Regions from separate parts of the Brucella anthropi ATCC 49188 genome, predicted to be linked through region 2. Evidence: predicted binding sites of a transcription regulator. Region 2 holds the regulator's gene; the other holds the start of a gene.

Region 1 (8,748 bases), 430 kb from region 2:
GACGCTCGGCGTCGGTGCGCTGACGGAAAAGGACCGTAAGGATCTCGATGCCGTTCTGAAGGAAGAAATTGACTGGGTTGCGCTTTCCTTCATCCAGCGTCCGGAAGATCTGGCCGAGGTACGCAAGGTTTCGCGCGGCAAGGTCGGCCTGATGTCGAAGATCGAAAAGCCGCAAGCCGTGACGCGTCTCGATGAAATCATCGAGCTTTCGGACGCATTGATGGTTGCGCGCGGTGATCTTGGCGTTGAAGTGCCACTTGAAAGCGTTCCAGGCATTCAGAAGCAGATTACCCGCAAGGCGCGCCGCGCGGGCAAGCCGGTTGTTGTCGCGACGCAGATGCTGGAATCCATGATTACAGCTCCGGTTCCGACCCGCGCCGAAGTGTCCGACGTTGCAACCGCTGTGTTTGAAGGCGCCGATGCGATCATGCTTTCGGCAGAATCGGCTTCGGGCCAGTATCCGGTCGAAGCCGTTGCCACCATGAACCGCATTGCCGAACAGGTTGAAAAGGAACCGACCTATTCGACCATCATCGATGCGCAGCGTGCTGCGCCAGAACCAACGGGTGCCGACGCGATTTCGCTTGCTGCACGCCAGATCGCAGAGACGTTGAAGCTTTCGGCCATCGTCACCTACACCGCTTCCGGCACGACCGGTCTGCGCGCCGCTCGCGAGCGTCCGCGCACGCCGATCATCGCCCTGTCGCCGGTCGTCGATACTGCGCGTAAGCTGTCGCTCGTCTGGGGCCTGCATTGCGTGGTGACCGCCGATGCGCATGATTTGGAAGATATGGTCAACCATGCCTGCGAAATTGTCTTCCATGAAGAATTTGGCAAAGCTGGCGACCGCGTCATCATTACCGCAGGTGTCCCATTCGGCACGCCGGGCGCGACCAACATGCTGCGCATCGCCTATATTGGACCAGACGGAAAGTCAGGCATTTAAACTGAAAATATGCCAGCCGTGACGGCCGGCAAATGGCGTTGTTTTGCGCTTCCGGTGTTCATGTACCCAACAGTACATTCCGCTCCGGTTCTCAAACTCCACCAGTTTGGTCGCTAAAGCGCCCATCTTCGATTCCGGCTCGCCACAGCCGAAATCTCATCCAGTTATGGCGGACGGCATCTAAAGAAACGCGCTCCTTTGGAGCGCGTTTTTTGTTTTGGTCTTGCCGAATTTTGAGAATGTTTTGTGGGGAGGCAGGAGCCGTTCTAAGAGCCAGAATCAAAAAGCGATACAGGCGACTTCTGGAACAGGCTCTAAGTCCGCGTATCCGTCAGTTCGTCGGCCAAATCGTTGAAGTTCTTCTGTGCGTCGCGCATCATCGGATAGACGATGAGAGCCTGCTCATAGGCTTTTAGCGCCTGTTCCTTGAGGCCGCGCAGGCGCAAGATGGCCGCCATGCCGGTCAGGGCGCCATAATGGCGCGGTTCCAGCTCCAGGGTACGATTGATATCGTACATGGCGTGGGCGTAGTCTTTTTGCAGAAAATAGACCGTAGCGCGGCGGTTCCAGGCCTCCGCATATTCCGGGTCGAGCGCGATCGCTTCATTCAGGAAGTCGATTGCCGAGGGATAACGCCGCTCGAGCATCGCCGCATTGGCCCATTGCATCAGAAGATCGACTGTTGCGCTGCCTGACTGCGACCACAGCGTATTGATCTGTGAAGCAATGCGCCGCGCCTTGGCTTCGTCCGTCGTGCGGCGAAGATCGGCAAAGAGCTTGTCGAGACGCTCTTCAGGCGTCTGGGTTGCCGCTGGTGCGGGCTTTTCGGGGGCAGGTTTCTGTTCGCTGTCGGGACCGGTTTGAACGGGTGTCAGAGGTGCGGTGAGCGGTATTTTGCCGGGTGCCACTTCGGCATAAGCCAAAGGCATCGTCGTACCAAGCGACGCGAGTACAGAAAAAGAAACCAGACATGCAAAAACGTTCCGCATGCGCATAGATTTTACCATGCGCAGCGAAACGTCAAATGCAAAATCAGAAATAAGATTAGCCCTGACGAGCCTTGTAGCGCGGGGCGGTCTTATTGATGATGTAAACGCGGCCCTTGCGGCGGACCAGCTGGCAGTCACGATGACGGCCCTTGAGCGCTTTAAGCGAGTTCTTGATCTTCATGTCAATCACCGGTCTTGTTGGCCCGTTGACGTGCAGATGCCGCGGGGCTTCATAAAAACAGGCGCTCGAGGCGCCAATTGATTACAGGCACTGTTAGATGCCCGAAGGGTTGGCCGAAATACACAAGGTTTCAGGCAAATGTCAACTCCTGAGCCGCAGATTCAGGGCACTGGAGCTGAAATTCTTGGCAGGTGGCAAAGATTCATCGGGAATCGACGGGATTCCCGATGAACATTATTTCCCGCGGGGGTGAATGCGCGTCACATGGCCCATTTTGCGGCCCGGACGTGCTTCCTTTTTACCGTAAAGATGCAGCACGGCATCCTTTTCAGAGAGAATCGCTGGCACCTTCTCGACATCGTCGCCGATCAGGTTTTCCATCACGCAATCCGAATGCCGGTCGGTGTTACCCAAAGGCAGACCGGCGATGGCACGGATATGCTGTTCGAATTGCGAAATGGCGCAGGCCGCTTCCGTCCAGTGGCCCGAATTATGGACACGCGGGGCGAATTCGTTTGCCAGTAGCGTGCCATCCTTCAGGACGAAGAACTCAAGTCCGAGCACGCCAACATAATCAAGCGCGTTCAGAAGCTTTGCAGCGGCCTTGCGAGCCGCTTCGGCCGTGTTTTCGGAAACGGCAGCCGGTACGGTCGAAGTCGCAAGGATGCCGTCCTTGTGAACGTTTTCGGCAATATCGAAGATTGCGACATTGCCGGAGCGGTCACGTGCTGCGATCACCGAAACTTCGCGCTCGAAATCGACGAAGCCTTCGAGGATGGCCGGGGCACGATTGATCGCGAGAATCGCCTTGTGAGCTTCGGACTCGTCGAGTGATGTCAGGCGGACCTGTCCCTTGCCGTCATAACCAAGACGCCGCGTCTTCAGGATGCCGCGCTCGCCAAGTGCGCCCAGAGCTGCAATCAGGGTTTCTTCATCGTCCACAAGACGCCAGGGTGCCGTCTCGATGTCGCTGGAGTTGAGGAACTGCTTTTCTGTAAAGCGATCCTGCGAGACTTCAAGCGCTGCCGGGGGAGGAAAGACCAGAGCGGTTTCGGCCAGCCTGTCGGCAGCGCTGACCGGCACGTTCTCGAACTCGTAGGTAATGACGTTGGACGCTGCTGCAAGTTCTGCAAGCGCTTTCGGATCGTCATAGGCGGCAATGATCTGGCGATTGGCAACCTGTGCTGCCGGGCAATCGGCCTGTGGCTCCAGGATTACCGTTTCAAAACCGAGATGTGCTGCGGCCATGGCAAGCATTCTGCCGAGCTGACCGCCGCCGATGATGCCGATGGTTGCACCGGGCCTGAGTACAGAATTGAGTGCGGAGTTGTTCATATCAGGCCTCGTTTGAAGGGCGCTCAGCCACGCTTTCCGTTTGCGCAGTGCGCCATTCATCGAGGCGGGCTGCAAGCGCCTCATCGTAAAGCGCCAGAACGGCGGCGGCGAGAAGGGCGGCGTTGACCGCACCGGCGCGACCGATGGCGAGCGTGCCGACGGGAATGCCAGCTGGCATCTGCACGATGGAGAGGAGCGAATCCTGACCCGAAAGCGCCTTGGACTGGACCGGAACGCCGAAGACAGGCAGCGGTGTCATGGCTGCAGCCATGCCGGGCAGGTGAGCCGCGCCGCCCGCGCCTGCGATAACGACCTTGAACCCTTCCGCCTTGGCACCTTTGGCAAAGGCAACGAGCCGGTCAGGCGTGCGATGCGCGGAAACGATCCGGGCATCGAAGGAAATGCCGAGTGCTTCCAGTGTGTCCGCTGCATGGCGCATGGTTTCCCAGTCGGACTGGCTTCCCATGATGATGGCGACATCGGCAGTAACGCTCATTGATCTTCCTGCTCCGCTTCTTTCGTGCATGTTTCGGGTGATATTAAAATGATAAAGCCGGGCGAACCCCGGCTCTATCATCGATCATTATGGACATTCAGGCGATGATGTCGGGGATCACCCGATCTTCCATCTCCTGCAGCTTGTCCTTGATTGCGAGTTTTTTCTTCTTCATGCGCTGGACGCGCAATTGGTCGCAGCCAACCGCTATCATGGCGTTTATGGCAGCATCGAAATCCGCGTGTTCCTGTTTCAGTCGTGCGACGGCCAATCTGATTTCGGCCTGTTCCTGATCGGACATGCGGTGCCCCGTTCTGTTGAATAGTTTTACGGGCCGCGCCAAACCATAAAAGGTGCGGCGTCAGCCCGTTTCCGGCGAAGCCCTTATCACATTTTTCGCGTCAGGAAAATGCTACCACGACAAAATCGACTTTGCACCAAACTCATGCCAAACTGTCATGGTTCTGTCATGGACGGCGGCTGTCGAAGGCGACAAGCAATACCGCATCCAAGGCAGCCGGGACTGCGTGTTTGGCCCGGAATACAGGAGGTTTGCCGGGCGTTCATGCAGGTTGAATGACGGGATAGCGGGTAAACGGACAAACGAGGTCTGCGCTGTTCCGTAAATAAGGGAAATCAACCAAAGGAGATCTGATGATGGCTATCGAGTCCCATCTTGCCACGCTCGAAAAAAAGCACGGCGCTCTGGAGCAGGAAATTTCCGAAGCCATAGCGTCACCGGCAATGGACGACCTGCACGTTGCATCTCTCAAGCGCAAGAAGCTTATGCTCAAGGACCAGATCGAAAAACTGAGATCCCAGGTAACACGTCACTAACAGGGAAGCCGCGCTTAGATCGCGGTTTGATAAGGCGTCTCAAGCCATCGACATTGGAGACCGAACGGCTCTGACGAGCTGGTATTTCTTTGTCGTGAATGCAGTTTGCATTCCCAAGCGAAGATGCCAAAATTCAGTATTGGCGGCTGTGACACAGCCGCCGAACATATTGATTCAACTATTTAACCGGCTCTATTTATCGACGGTCATTTTCAGCGCCCGTCACCCTTCCGTCTCAGCTCTTGGATCGAGGTTCAGCGCTTCCGGTGTTGCCCCACGTTCGGAAGGCATGCTCTTGAACTGGTCTTTCTCTTCTTTCGGGACGGATGCACGCTTGCGTGAACGGAACAACGCATAGCCGGTGATGGAAATATGCGCGAGCATGGTGATGGCGAAGAGGCCGGACGGCCAGAAAATATCCATGGCCGCTGCTGCCAGCAGTGGCCCGAGCATCGTGCCGAAGCCGTAAAGCAGCAGAAGCCCGCTCGATACTTTCACAAAGCTTTCCGATGTCGCATGATCGTTGGCGTGGGCGACGGCAACGGGATAGAGTGCATAGGCAAGTGCGCCATAGCATCCGGTCATCGTAATGATGACCGGGCCGCTGGATGGAGCGACGAGGAAGGCTATGAGGCCAACCAGTGCCGCCAGCGCCGCAACGCTTGCCAGAACGAAACGCCGGTCGACCAGATCGGAAATGCGTCCGATCGGAATCTGCATCAAGGCACCAGCTGCAATGGTGACACTGACCATCAAGGCGATTTCGGTGGTCGAAATGCCGGACTTCGCACCGAAGACAGCTCCGAGCGTACCCCAGGCGCCATTGGCGATGCCGATCAGGATGCAACCTACGAAAGCTGCAGGTGAGTTATTGTAGAGCGCCTTGAGATCAAGCTGCACTTCCGTCAGTGGCTTGGGGCTGACGGCTGTGGAGATCGCGGTCGGGATGAGAGCCAGGCAGAAGAATATGCCGCTTATCATGAACAGATGATCGGAGCGTACGTCGCCTGCCGCTACCAACATCTGGCCGGACATGGTGGCTCCGTAGTTGACCATCATATACATGCCGAAAATCTTGCCGCGCGATTCGTTGGTCGCACGCTCATTCAACCAGCTTTCAATGACCATGAAGGCGCCAGCCATCGAAAAGCCGGTGAAGGCGCGCAGGATCACCCAAATCGTGGCATCTACGAAGATGCCGGAAAGCAGAGCGATAACCGCAGCCGATGCGGCAAAGCAACCGAATGCCCGCACATGACCGACACGGCGCACAAGGCGCGGTGCAAACAGACAGCCGGCAACGAAGCCGCCTGCCCAGGTCGTGCCGAGCATGCCGAGCGATGCCACTGAGAAACCTTCCACACCGCCGCGCAGCGGCAATAGAAGACCGTGAAGTCCCGAAGCTATGAGAAGGAAGGCTGTTCCGCAGAGAAGGGCCAGAACCTGAATGTAAATGCGCAAAACTCTATTCCCGAAGTCTGAAGCCGAACTGTCAGTGCTGAGGCTGATGAGCGATCGCTGCGATCAATGATTGTTGTTCCTAAAGCGCGTCGCTCGGAAATGGTTCCGGTTGCTTTGCTCCGGTATCCATTTCCGTTGACGACCCCATTCCTATCGAAACAATGCTTCTGCCGCAGCGCGGCTATCGTCCTTCTTGAGGCGTTCTGTCTTCAATCGCTCTATTTCGGATTGCAGCAGGGCTATGCGCTGGTCAATCTCGATGACCGAAAGCAGCGATAGCTCCTCTTCGCTTAGCACCACGCTGTTGCGGGGCTTTACCACATCCTCATCGAAACCGCTCATAGCCGTCCTCCGTGGTCAATGATGGCTCAGAAAAGATTTAACACCTTGAATCGTCGCATATATATTTGAGAAAATCGATGACGATTTCCCTAACGTGACGTCTTGCGTCCGCCGTGCGGCATTTCTGCGACGATGCTTAGGGCCAGAAATCTGAATGGAGTTTTGAATATGATGGCCGACTTGCCTTCCCAGATGACTGCTATCGAAATCTCCGAACCGGGCGGAGCCCATATGCTTCGACCTGTTCAGCGCTCGGTGCCTGAACCCAAGGAAGGTGAAATTCTGGTGCGGGTACGCGCCGCCGGGGTTAACCGACCGGACGTCCTGCAGCGACAGGGGCAATATGCGCCGCCACCCGGCGCATCGGATATTCCGGGACTGGAGATTGCCGGTGACATTGTTGCCATGGGCAGCGGCGTTAAGCGGTTCAAGACCGGCGATCAGGTGGTCGCACTGCTGGCGGGCGGCGGCTACGCTGAATATGCCGTCGCGCATGAAACCAACGCACTGCCCTTGCCTGCCGGCTATGGCTACATCGAAGCGGCAGCGATCCCTGAAACTTTCTTCACCGTCTGGCACAATGTGTTCGAGCGCGGCGGGCTGAGGAAGGGCGAGGTTTTTCTGGTTCACGGCGGCTCGTCCGGTATCGGCACGACGGCTATCCAGCTTGCAAAGGCATTTGGTGCGACCGTCATTGCAACGGCGGGCTCGAAAGAAAAATGCGAAGCGTGCCTGAAACTCGGAGCAGATCGCGCCGTCAATTACGGGCAAGAGGATTTTGTCGAGGTCGTAAAGGAAATGACCAGGGGCAAAGGCGCCAATGTGATTCTCGATATGGTCGGCGGCGATTATGTTGACCGCAATTACAAGGCTGCAGCCGAGGATGGCCGCATCGTGCAGATTGCTTTTCTCAACGGTGCGAAAGCCACGGCCAATTTCGCAATATTGATGAGCAAGCGTCTGACCCATACCGGCTCCACGCTGCGTCCGCGACCAGTTGACTTCAAGGCTGGCATTGCGCGGGAACTGGAGACAAAAGTCTGGCCGCTTCTGGCGCGACGACGCGTCGCGCCGGTGATGGACATGATCTTTTCGCTGAAAGATGCCTGGCGCGCGCATGAGCGGATGGAGGAGGGAAGGCATATTGGCAAGATTGTGCTCGATATCGCTTAAGCTTCAGAGCCATTCTTGCTCTGGCGATAAAAAAACGATATATAGGCCGTGATTTCCCGGAAATTGTGGTTTTGCCCACGTCCCGCGCCACCGGAGCGGACGAACAGAAGGATTATATCTAATGGCCACCCAGCTTCTTATGCCGAAGGCAACGGCCGTTTGGCTTGTCGATAATACGGCTCTGTCTTTTGACCAGATTGCCGCTTTCTGCAAGCTGCACCCGCTGGAAGTGAAGGCTATTGCCGACGGTGAAGCCTCTCAGGGCATCAAGGGTCTGGACCCGGTCATCACGGGTCAGATTTCGCGTGAAGAGATCGCGAAGGGCGAAAAAGACCCATACTATCGCCTGAAGCTTTCTGAACCGAAGGTTCGCGTTCCGGAAGCCAAGCGCAAGGGCCCGCGTTACACGCCGCTTTCCAAGCGTCAGGATCGTCCGAATGCGATTCTCTGGCTGGTTCGCAATCACCCTGAGCTGAAAGATGCGCAGATTTCCCGCCTGATTGGTACGACCAAGTCGACCATCGAACAGATTCGCAATCGTTCGCACTGGAACTCGGCAAATCTGACGGCGATGGACCCGGTTACGCTTGGCCTCTGCTCGCAGATCGATCTCGACATCGAAGTCGAACGCGCCTCGCGCAACCGTCCGGCGACACCGGAATCGGATAGCACCTTGCTGCCAGCTTCTGCGACCGAGAATTTCGATTATCGTGACGAGCAGCCTGCAGAAGAAGAGCTCGATGCGGACAAGGTTTTCGCCAAGCTCTCTTCGCTCAAGAGCTCGACCCCGGATGAAGACGAAGAAGAATAGTCGGGACGGGAAACCGTTTTACCGAGATGCAAAAAGCCCGGCTTCATAGCCGGGCTTTTTTGTTGAACCAAGCTGCTTTCTCACTTGCGGGAACAGGCGTCGTGGCAATCCAGTGCTTTCAGCACATCGGCATAGCAGTTGGCCACACTTTGAAGCGCTTCGGTCGAAAGCTTGTCG
Region 2 (8,748 bases):
CCATTCGAATAGGCCTTCGCCATTCCCTGATAGAGCCAGCTTGCCGCACGATCGAAACTCGCGTCGGATGCGTTCTCGTAACGCGCAAGCGCCAATTCGTCATCCGCGAAGAATGGCGTTACCAGTCCGGCTCCAGCCTTGTAAGCATGCTTGGCGATAAGGCGAACCAGCGGCAAGGCCACGACCGGTGCGGTAATGACGAGATCCTGCCCCTCGCGCAATTGCAGACCAACGCGAACGGCGACTTCCGCGAGACGTTCGAGTTTCACCGGATCGATGACTGGGTTCAGCTGTTCATGAGCCATGGGTGGAAGACCTTTTTGGATATGGAATCACCGACAGTTTATCAGACGGCATAATTTCACCACCTTTTTTCCTGCCTTTGCAGTATAGTAATTCTGCAGTCAGTTGCAGGAGAAAGCAGACAGTAATGAATAAGAAAATGCTTATTTTGCTGGGCGTTATCGGCCTTCTGGCGGGCTGCGTGACCATGACACCTGAACAACGTCGTGCGGCCGACGAACAGACCTGCCGCAGCTATGGCTTCAAGGCCAAAACTGACGCTTTCGCCAACTGTCTCATGCGACTGGACCTCGATCGCAGAGCTGACCGGCGTGCCTGGCAGAATCAGGTCGATTTCTACGACACTCCGATGGTGATCTATCGCCCGATCTATCGCTGAAACTTTCGCCGAAAAGCGACGACAATCAGCCAGAAAAATCAAAACGCCGGTAAGGTAGAACCAGACCGGCGTTGCAGATTATCTGATTGTAAAATCGCCTCTTATAGCGGTGCTTCTGGACGGTCCTGGGACAGAAGAAGCGCGCCAATGGCGTCAGCCTGCTTCTGGCTTGCCGGAGCATAGCCAAGCGATGTCGGCTGCGGGGCTGTCGTATCGAATTGCGGCTGGTAGGAAGCCACCTGCATATGCTGTTCCTGCTGAGGTGCAGCCACACCGCGATGGCGTGCCAGTCGTTCGCCACGGGCCTGCGGACCAGCACCAGTGCTCTGTTCCACACTTTGAGCCTTTGCCGCTTCCGCGAGTGCCACCTGAACGGTCGGTTCCGTTCCCGGAACTGGACCGGTCTGCGGCAGGGTCACGTCATAAGACGGATCCTGCGGAACGGAAGGCGATTGCGGCGAATAGGCCATAGCCAGATTGTATGGCTCCTGCGGAACCGGATTTTGCAGCGAACCGTCGCGATTGCGCTTCTCGTAGAAGGAATTTCCACCGGCTACGAGCACGTAATGCATATTGTTGTAAGGGAACTTCAGACCCGCCGTGTGGAAGAACATGGCGTTCTTGAGCTTCGGATGACGCTCACCCTTCAGAACCGCGTCGGCAGCGGCCTGAACATCAGGCAGCGCCTTGGAATTCATCTGGCGGGTAAGCACACCGGGCGCAAACTGGTTCTTCTGACCGACGACACCGCAAATCGTATCCGGATAACGTCCCGACGCGAGACGGTTCATGACGACCGTACCAACAGCCAGAAGACCGTCGGAACTCGAACGATTGGATTCGAAGAACATCGCACGTTCAAGGCAATTCTTGTCCCGTGCGGTGTAGGTGTAGGTCTTCACGCCATTGACGGATTTGACGTGGCTTGCCGCCGTCTTTTCCGAATTGGCTTTTCCCGAGGTTCCGGTTGTCGTGCAACCGGTCACCACGAAAGGCGCAATCACCAGCCCGATAAGAGCGGGCAATTTCCACTTCGCGGCGCGCGTCAATGGCTCAGTCTCATGTTAGGACCCTTAACTGATCCAGTCATCCATTCAGGCGAACACATCTGGAACGATGTGCGCGAACGTCTGACTGCGGTGCAAGTCAAAGAGGACGAAGATCAAAATCACACGTCCTACAGTCGCTCAATCGAATTCAAGGTTTTGGAATTTTTAGGCCAAAAAAAGGCGGCGGGTCAAATCCCAACAATGCTGGAGACCGCTGAAAAGTCCTAAAACAATTCCGAATCGAGATTGCGAATGTGCCTACAAGCCCTTTAAATATATTAATAATTCCTTAACGAGAATTAGCGATTCAGGTAAGATATTGATTTAACGAGATTCAAAGTCTCGCAATACACGCCATATCGCTGCCTTAATTCGCTTTTGCTTGTACTTTTTTTGCATACACATTCGTGGTGTTTCAAATCTTCTGCAGAATTTCTGCTTCCAGGCCGGTTCCATTGCTCTTTGTCAACTTTGACAACAGATTTGTAACATCGCGTGAGATCATACTTTTGAGACCCGTTTCGGGTTGTTGCAATGCGAATCGGGCGAGCACGATCCGCACCTTGCAAAGCTGGGTCTTAAACAAAAAACGACCCGCCACGGATACCGTGGTGGGTCGGACAAGTTCAGTTCCTGACGCCGAGATGACCGCAGCGGTCACCCGAAAGAATAACCCGCACCCCGAACGGTGCGGATCGGATCGAGCGCACGACCGACATTGATCGCCTTGCGCAGCCGTCCGACATGGACGTCCACCGTGCGGTCGTCGACATAGATGTCCGGTCCCCAAACGCCATCCAGAAGCTGGCTACGTGAGAAGACACGACCGGGCGACATCATGAAATATTCGAGCAGGCGGAATTCCGTTGGTCCGAGACGAACTTCCTTTTCCTTGCGATAGACACGATGCTGTTGGCGGTCGAGAACCAGGTCGCCCACTTTCAGCACGTGCGAAAGAATGCTCGGATTCGACCGGCGCAACATCGCCTTGACGCGCGCCAGCAGTTCCGGCGTCGAAAATGGCTTCACGACATAGTCGTCCGCACCGACGCTCAGGCCGCGAACACGTTCGCTTTCCTCGCCACGTGCCGTCAGCATGATGATGGGCAGGCGTTCGGTTTCCGGCCATTGGCGCAAGCGACGGCAAAGCTCAATGCCCGATACGCCCGGCAACATCCAGTCCAGAATGAGCAGATCCGGTACGTTCTCGCGCAAGGCGATCTCGGCTTCGTCGCCGCGCAGCATTGTATCGACCTGGTAGCCCTCTGCCTCAAGATTATAGCGAAGAAGAACGCTCAGCGCCTCTTCGTCTTCTACCACAGCGATTTTGGGTGCCTGTGACATCCAGTATTTCCCTATCCAAATTCGGCGGGCGGTGGATACAATCCCCCCAATCGACCGCGTGCCGCCGCGCTATTCACTCATTCTCAACCGCCAGACCGTGGTCCGGTCGGCTGCAGTTCAGGGTTTACGCGCCTCATCCACGACAATACCGTGGCTCAGGTCTTCCTTGGGTCGTTCGGCCGGCATTTGCAGGCCGGTCACGATGTAGTAGACGGTCTCCGCAATATTGGTCGCGTGATCGCCGATACGCTCGATATTCTTTGCGCAGAACAGAAGATGCGTGCAGGCGGAAATATTGCGCGGGTCTTCCATCATGTAGGTCAGCAGCTCGCGGAACAGTGACGTGTACATGGCATCAATCTCGTCGTCGCGGTCGCGAACGACATTGATCTGCTGCACCGAGCGCGACGCATAGGCGTCGAGAACATCCTTGAGCTGGGTCAGCGCCAGCTCGGCGAGTGTTTCGAGCCCGCGATAAAGCTTTACCGGCTGGCGTGATTCCGAAACGGCGGCAACGCGCTTGGCAATGTTCTTGCCCAGATCGCCCACGCGTTCCAGATCGGCAGAAATGCGGATCGAGCCAATGATCTCGCGCAGGTCCACAGCCATGGGCTGACGCTTGGCGATAATCATCACAGCCTTGTCGTCAATCTCGCGCTCGCTGGCATCGAGAATGAGATCGTCGGAGATGACGCGCTGTGCGAGCGCATTGTCCGCATTGACGATAGCGGCGACCGACTGCTCGACCATACGTTCCGCATGTCCGCCCATTTCGGCGATCTTATGGGAGAGAAACTTCAATTCCTCGTCGTAGGAGCGAACGGTATGCTGAGACGGCATAGTAGACCTCGTAATATAAATTGCGGGGAAGCCGCACTGTCTATCTGTTGAAGCGCAGTTCCGGATCAGCCGAAGCGTCCGGTAATGTAGTCCTGCGTGCGCTTTTCGGTCGGCGCGGTGAACATGGTTTCCGTGTCACCCACTTCGACCAGATTGCCGAGGTGGAACATGGCGGTGCGCTGCGAAACACGCGCGGCCTGCTGCATGGAGTGCGTGACGATCACGATCGTATAGTTCTGGCGCAGTTCGTCGATCAGCTCTTCCACCTTCGCGGTCGCAATCGGGTCGAGCGCCGAGCACGGTTCGTCCATGAGAATGACTTCCGGGCTCACCGCAATCGCGCGTGCGATGCAAAGACGTTGCTGCTGGCCGCCCGAAAGACCGGTGCCCGCATCGTGCAGACGATCCTTCACTTCCTCGAACAAGCTCGCCTTCTGCAAGCTCGTCACGACGATTTCTTCAAGATCGGCCTTGGTGCGGGCGAGACCGTGAATGCGTGGGCCGTAGGCGACATTTTCATAAATCGACTTCGGAAACGGATTCGGCTTCTGGAACACCATGCCGACGCGGGCGCGCAGTTCGACGACATCGATCTTCGGATCGTAGATGTCTTCATTGTCGAGCGTGATCTTGCCACCGACCTTACAGCCTTCGATCGTATCGTTCATGCGGTTAAGCGAACGCAGGAAGGTAGACTTGCCGCAACCCGAAGGGCCGATCAGCGCCGTGACCATCTTTTCCTGGATTTCCAGATCGACGTCAAACAGCGCCTGCTTCTCGCCATAAAATACGCAAACCTTGTCGCCGCGCATCTTTATGGAATTGGCGTTGGCGTTCATCTTTTCTCCTACGGCTTTCTCGAGAGATCGTTCAGTCATCAGGTTCATAGCTTTCGACTCCCGTTTACCAGCGGCGCTCGAAGCGGCGGCGCAGAATGATTGCTGCAATATTCATCACGGCAAGGAACAGAAGCAGGACGATGATAGCGCCTGACGTGCGTTCCACAAAGGCGCGTTCTGCTTCATTCGCCCACATGTAGATTTGTACAGGCAATGCCGTCGCTGGATCCATTGGCGTGGACGGCACGTCGGCGACGAAAGCCACCATGCCGATGAGAAGAAGCGGTGCGGTTTCACCAAGCGCATGGGCAAGGCCGATGATCGTTCCCGTCAGGATGCCGGGTGCGGCAAGCGGCAGGACGTGGTGGAACACCATCTGTGTTTTCGATGCACCAAGACCGAGGGCCGCAGCGCGGATCGACGGCGGCACCGCGCGAAGGGCGGCGCGGGTCGCGATGATGATGGTGGGAAGCGTCATCAGCGTCAGCACCAGACCACCGACCAGTGACGCCGAACGCGGCAGGCCGAAGAAATTGATGAAGACAGCAAGCCCGAGCAGACCGAACACGATGGACGGAACCGCTGCCAGGTTGTTGATGTTCACCTCGATCATGTCGGTGAAACGGTTCTTCTTGGCGAACTCTTCCAGATAGATTGAAGCGGCGACGCCGATAGGCAGCGACAGACCGAGAACGATCAGCATCATGTAGAGCGAACCGACAAGCGCGACGCCGAGACCGGAGGTTTCCGGACGGCTGGAGGCACCGAAGGTGAAGAGACCTGTATTGAAGGCCTCCTTCATGACGCCTTCTTCCGAAAGCATCTTCATCCAGCCCACCTGACGGTCAGAAACCTTACGGCTCGTCTCCGGCACGGAAAGGTCAATCTGACCTTTGAAGGCAGAATCGATGTCGGCGCCGGCCAGAACAGGAACGGTCTGCGTCGTGCCGATGAGCGATGGATTGTCCATCACCATCTTGCGCAGCTGAATGCGCACGCCGTCGGAATAGAAGCGGCCCAGATCACGCATTGCCGGACGGTCTGTCGCAGCAACACCCAGTTTTTCGGCCAATGCATTGCGCACCAGCAGCGGATAATTGGCCGTGATCAGCACATTCGGATCGGTCGCGCGCTTGTTGCCCGGGTCAATCACCTTTTCTTCAAGCTTGACCGGCAGATAAAGCGTCGTCTGCCAGAAGGCTGTATAGCCCTTGGAAAACACCGAGAAGAGAAGCGCGCACAGAAAGAACACGCCGATGGCGATCGCAGCAATACCGTAATAGCGGAAGCGACGTTCGGCAGCGTAGCGGCGTTTCAGTCCGATATCGCGGCGCGTCGGCTGTGCCGTGGCGTCGCTGGCGTTGAAGGTCGTATCGGTCATTATTCGTACTGCTCCCGGTACTTGCGCACGATATGCAGCGCAAAGATGTTCATGATCAGCGTCAGGACGAAAAGCGTGATGCCGAGTGCAAAGGCCACCAGCGTTTGCGGCGAGTTGAACTCAAGGTCGCCGGTGAGCTGGTTGACGATTTTCACCGTGATGGTGGTCATCGCCTCGAAAGGATTGATGTTGATGCGTGCCGCAACACCGGCGGCAAGAACCACGATCATGGTTTCGCCGATGGCGCGGGATGCGGTCATCAGAAGCGCGCCGACAATTCCGGGCAAAGCGGCAGGAAGGACAACACGTTTGACGGTTTCGGAGCGGGTTGCACCAAGACCAAGCGAACCGTCGCGCAATGTCCGCGGCACGGCTGTGATGATGTCATCGGAGAGCGAGGACACGAAGGGGATCAGCATCACGCCCATGACGAGACCAGCGGTCAGAACGCTCTGCGCCATGATGAAGCCCTGACCGCCTGCAATGGCAATCGAGAGATCGCGCAGGAAGGGCCCGACTGTCACAAGGGCGAAGAAACCGTAAACGATGCTGGGAATACCGGCCAGAAGCTCAAGGACCGGCTTGACGATCGTGCGCACTCGGGGCGACGCATATTCTGCCATGTAGATGGCCGAAAACAAGCCGACTGGAACAGCGAACAGCATGGCCACAAGGGCGATGTAAAGTGTACCAGCCAGAAGCGGAATGAGACCGAACTGGCCTGTCTCACCACCCGAGCCAGCGGCGGCAAAGCGCGGGTCCCATACAGTGCCGAAGAAGAACTCCCACGGCGAGACTGACTGGAAGAAACTGATCGTCTGGAACAACATCGAGCAGATGATGCCGACGGTCGTCAGAATGGCGATACCGGATGCGGCGATCAGCCCCCAGAGAACGATACGCTCGACATTATTGCGTGCACGCATGCGGCGGCTGATCGTGGAAAGGCCGAAGATCAGACCTGCGATGGCGATCACCAAGGAAACAGCCGAACCGATGGTGTGTGTCAGCGCCGTTGCCTTTTTCAGGTAAAGCGCGATAGGCACCATGTAATCCTGGCCTTCAGTCGCGAGCGCCACGCCCTTGGATGCAAGAACGGCGCGAGCATCCTGATAGTTTGCCGGGAAGCTTTCCAGTTCGGCAGGCGTCAGCCGGTCAAGCCCGTTGGCCAGACCACGCACCATGCCAAGCTGTAGGCTGCGATTGGTGAAGGAGCCGTCCTCGATAGCATCCGGCAGACGGGCGGTCGCGCTGTGATCGAGATAGACCGACGTTCCAACGGCCCATACAGCGAGAAACAGAATCGCAGGCAATGCAGAAACGAGGAAAACCCACCAGCCATGATAATGCGGGCGGGAATGCATTTTCTCGGTCGGCGAGGCTTTTGCGGAAGCAGACTGCGCCTTGTCCAGTGCAACGGCACGCTGGCGGCCTATGAAGAATCCGATCAGCCCGATTGCAACGATACTGACGAGAACCAGAAAGAAGGACATTCAATTTCCCCGGTTGCCCTGATGAATGCGGACGGTTTTGAGGTGCAGCTTCCACCCATACCGTTCCACGCGGATGCGCCTGTCATAGTGCAAAGGCGCGAAAGGAGAAGAACGCGGAGATTCGTCATCCCCGCGTTCCACAGATTAAAACTTACTTCGCAGCCAGCGTCTTGCCTTCGGTGAAGGCGGCGCGCTGTGCTTCACGTTCTGCGTCCGGAGCCGGAACCAGACCATATTCGGCGAGCGGGCCGTCAGGACCGATCATCTGGTCATTCAGGAAGAACTCAACATATTCCTTCAGACCCGGGATAACGCCGAGGTGAGCCTTCTTCACGTAGAAGAACAGCGGACGCGACACCGGATATTCGCCCGAAGCGACGGTTTCAGCCGAAGGGGTGATGTCGTTGACGGTCGCAACCTTCAGCTTGTCAGCGTTGTTTTCGAAGAAGTAGAGGCCGAATACACCAACGCCGGTCTTGTTGGAGTCGATGCGGGCGAGCGTTTCGGCATAATCGCCGTCGATGTCGACAGCTTTGCCGTCCTTGCGCACTGCGATACAGGCGGAAGCGGCAGCCTTGTCGTCAAGACCGGTCTTCTTGATTTCGTCCAGAGCGCCGGAGTGCTTGCAGCCGTCGGCGAGAACCTTTTCTTCAAACACTTCGCGGGTGCCGTGCTTTTCGCCTGGGATATAGGCAGCAATGTCCCAGTCCGGAAGGTTCGGGTTGACCTGATTCCACTTGGTGTTCGGATTGTCGACCAGCTTGCCGTCGACGACGAGCTTGGCTGCGAGAGCCTTGTAGACATCTTCCGGCTTCAGCTTCCAATCCGGACCCTTGGCGTCGGTCGCGAAGACGATGCCGTCATAGCCGAAGCGCACTTCCTGAACATCCTTGACGCCAGCGTCGATGCACGACTTCAGTTCCGAGTCCTTCATGGCGCGCGATGCATTGGCGATATCGATGGTGTTTTCACCGACGCCTTTGCAGAATTCCTTGATGCCTGCGCCCGAGCCGCCCGATTCAACAACCGGCGTCTTGAAGTTCGGGAAGGTTTCACCGAAGGTCTCGGCGACGATCTTCGCATAAGGCAGAACGGTCGAGGAACCGGCAACCTGAATCTG

What was found. Region 2 encodes PhoB, which activates phosphate uptake and scavenging genes when phosphate is short. Its sites were predicted from a motif close to TGTCATNNANCTGTCAT; they were not measured.
Positions count from the first base shown of each region.
Region 1: the regulator PhoB is predicted to act here: its motif matches at 4,402-4,418, upstream of OANT_RS06040 (YdcH family protein).

Region 1 is NC_009667.1:1,227,619-1,236,366, forward strand. Features, by position in the region: gene pyk (pyruvate kinase) at 1-946, shown strand, start outside; gene OANT_RS06020 (tetratricopeptide repeat protein) at 1,261-1,953, opposite strand; gene ykgO (type B 50S ribosomal protein L36) at 1,991-2,116, opposite strand; gene OANT_RS06030 (5-(carboxyamino)imidazole ribonucleotide synthase) at 2,351-3,451, opposite strand; gene purE (5-(carboxyamino)imidazole ribonucleotide mutase) at 3,453-3,947, opposite strand; gene OANT_RS06040 (YdcH family protein) at 4,045-4,248, opposite strand; gene OANT_RS06045 (YdcH family protein) at 4,602-4,784, shown strand; gene OANT_RS06050 (MFS transporter) at 5,007-6,245, opposite strand; gene OANT_RS06055 (DUF1192 family protein) at 6,396-6,587, opposite strand; gene OANT_RS06060 (NAD(P)H-quinone oxidoreductase) at 6,756-7,760, shown strand; gene OANT_RS06065 (DUF1013 domain-containing protein) at 7,882-8,571, shown strand.
Region 2 is NC_009667.1:793,504-802,251, forward strand. Features, by position in the region: gene OANT_RS03935 (aminopeptidase) at 1-305, opposite strand, end outside; gene OANT_RS03940 (hypothetical protein) at 431-682, shown strand; gene OANT_RS03945 (cell wall hydrolase) at 784-1,731, opposite strand; gene phoB (phosphate regulon transcriptional regulator PhoB) at 2,389-3,075, opposite strand; gene phoU (phosphate signaling complex protein PhoU) at 3,193-3,915, opposite strand; gene pstB (phosphate ABC transporter ATP-binding protein PstB) at 3,981-4,754, opposite strand; gene pstA (phosphate ABC transporter permease PstA) at 4,819-6,135, opposite strand; gene pstC (phosphate ABC transporter permease subunit PstC) at 6,135-7,628, opposite strand; gene OANT_RS03985 (PstS family phosphate ABC transporter substrate-binding protein) at 7,780-8,748, opposite strand, start outside.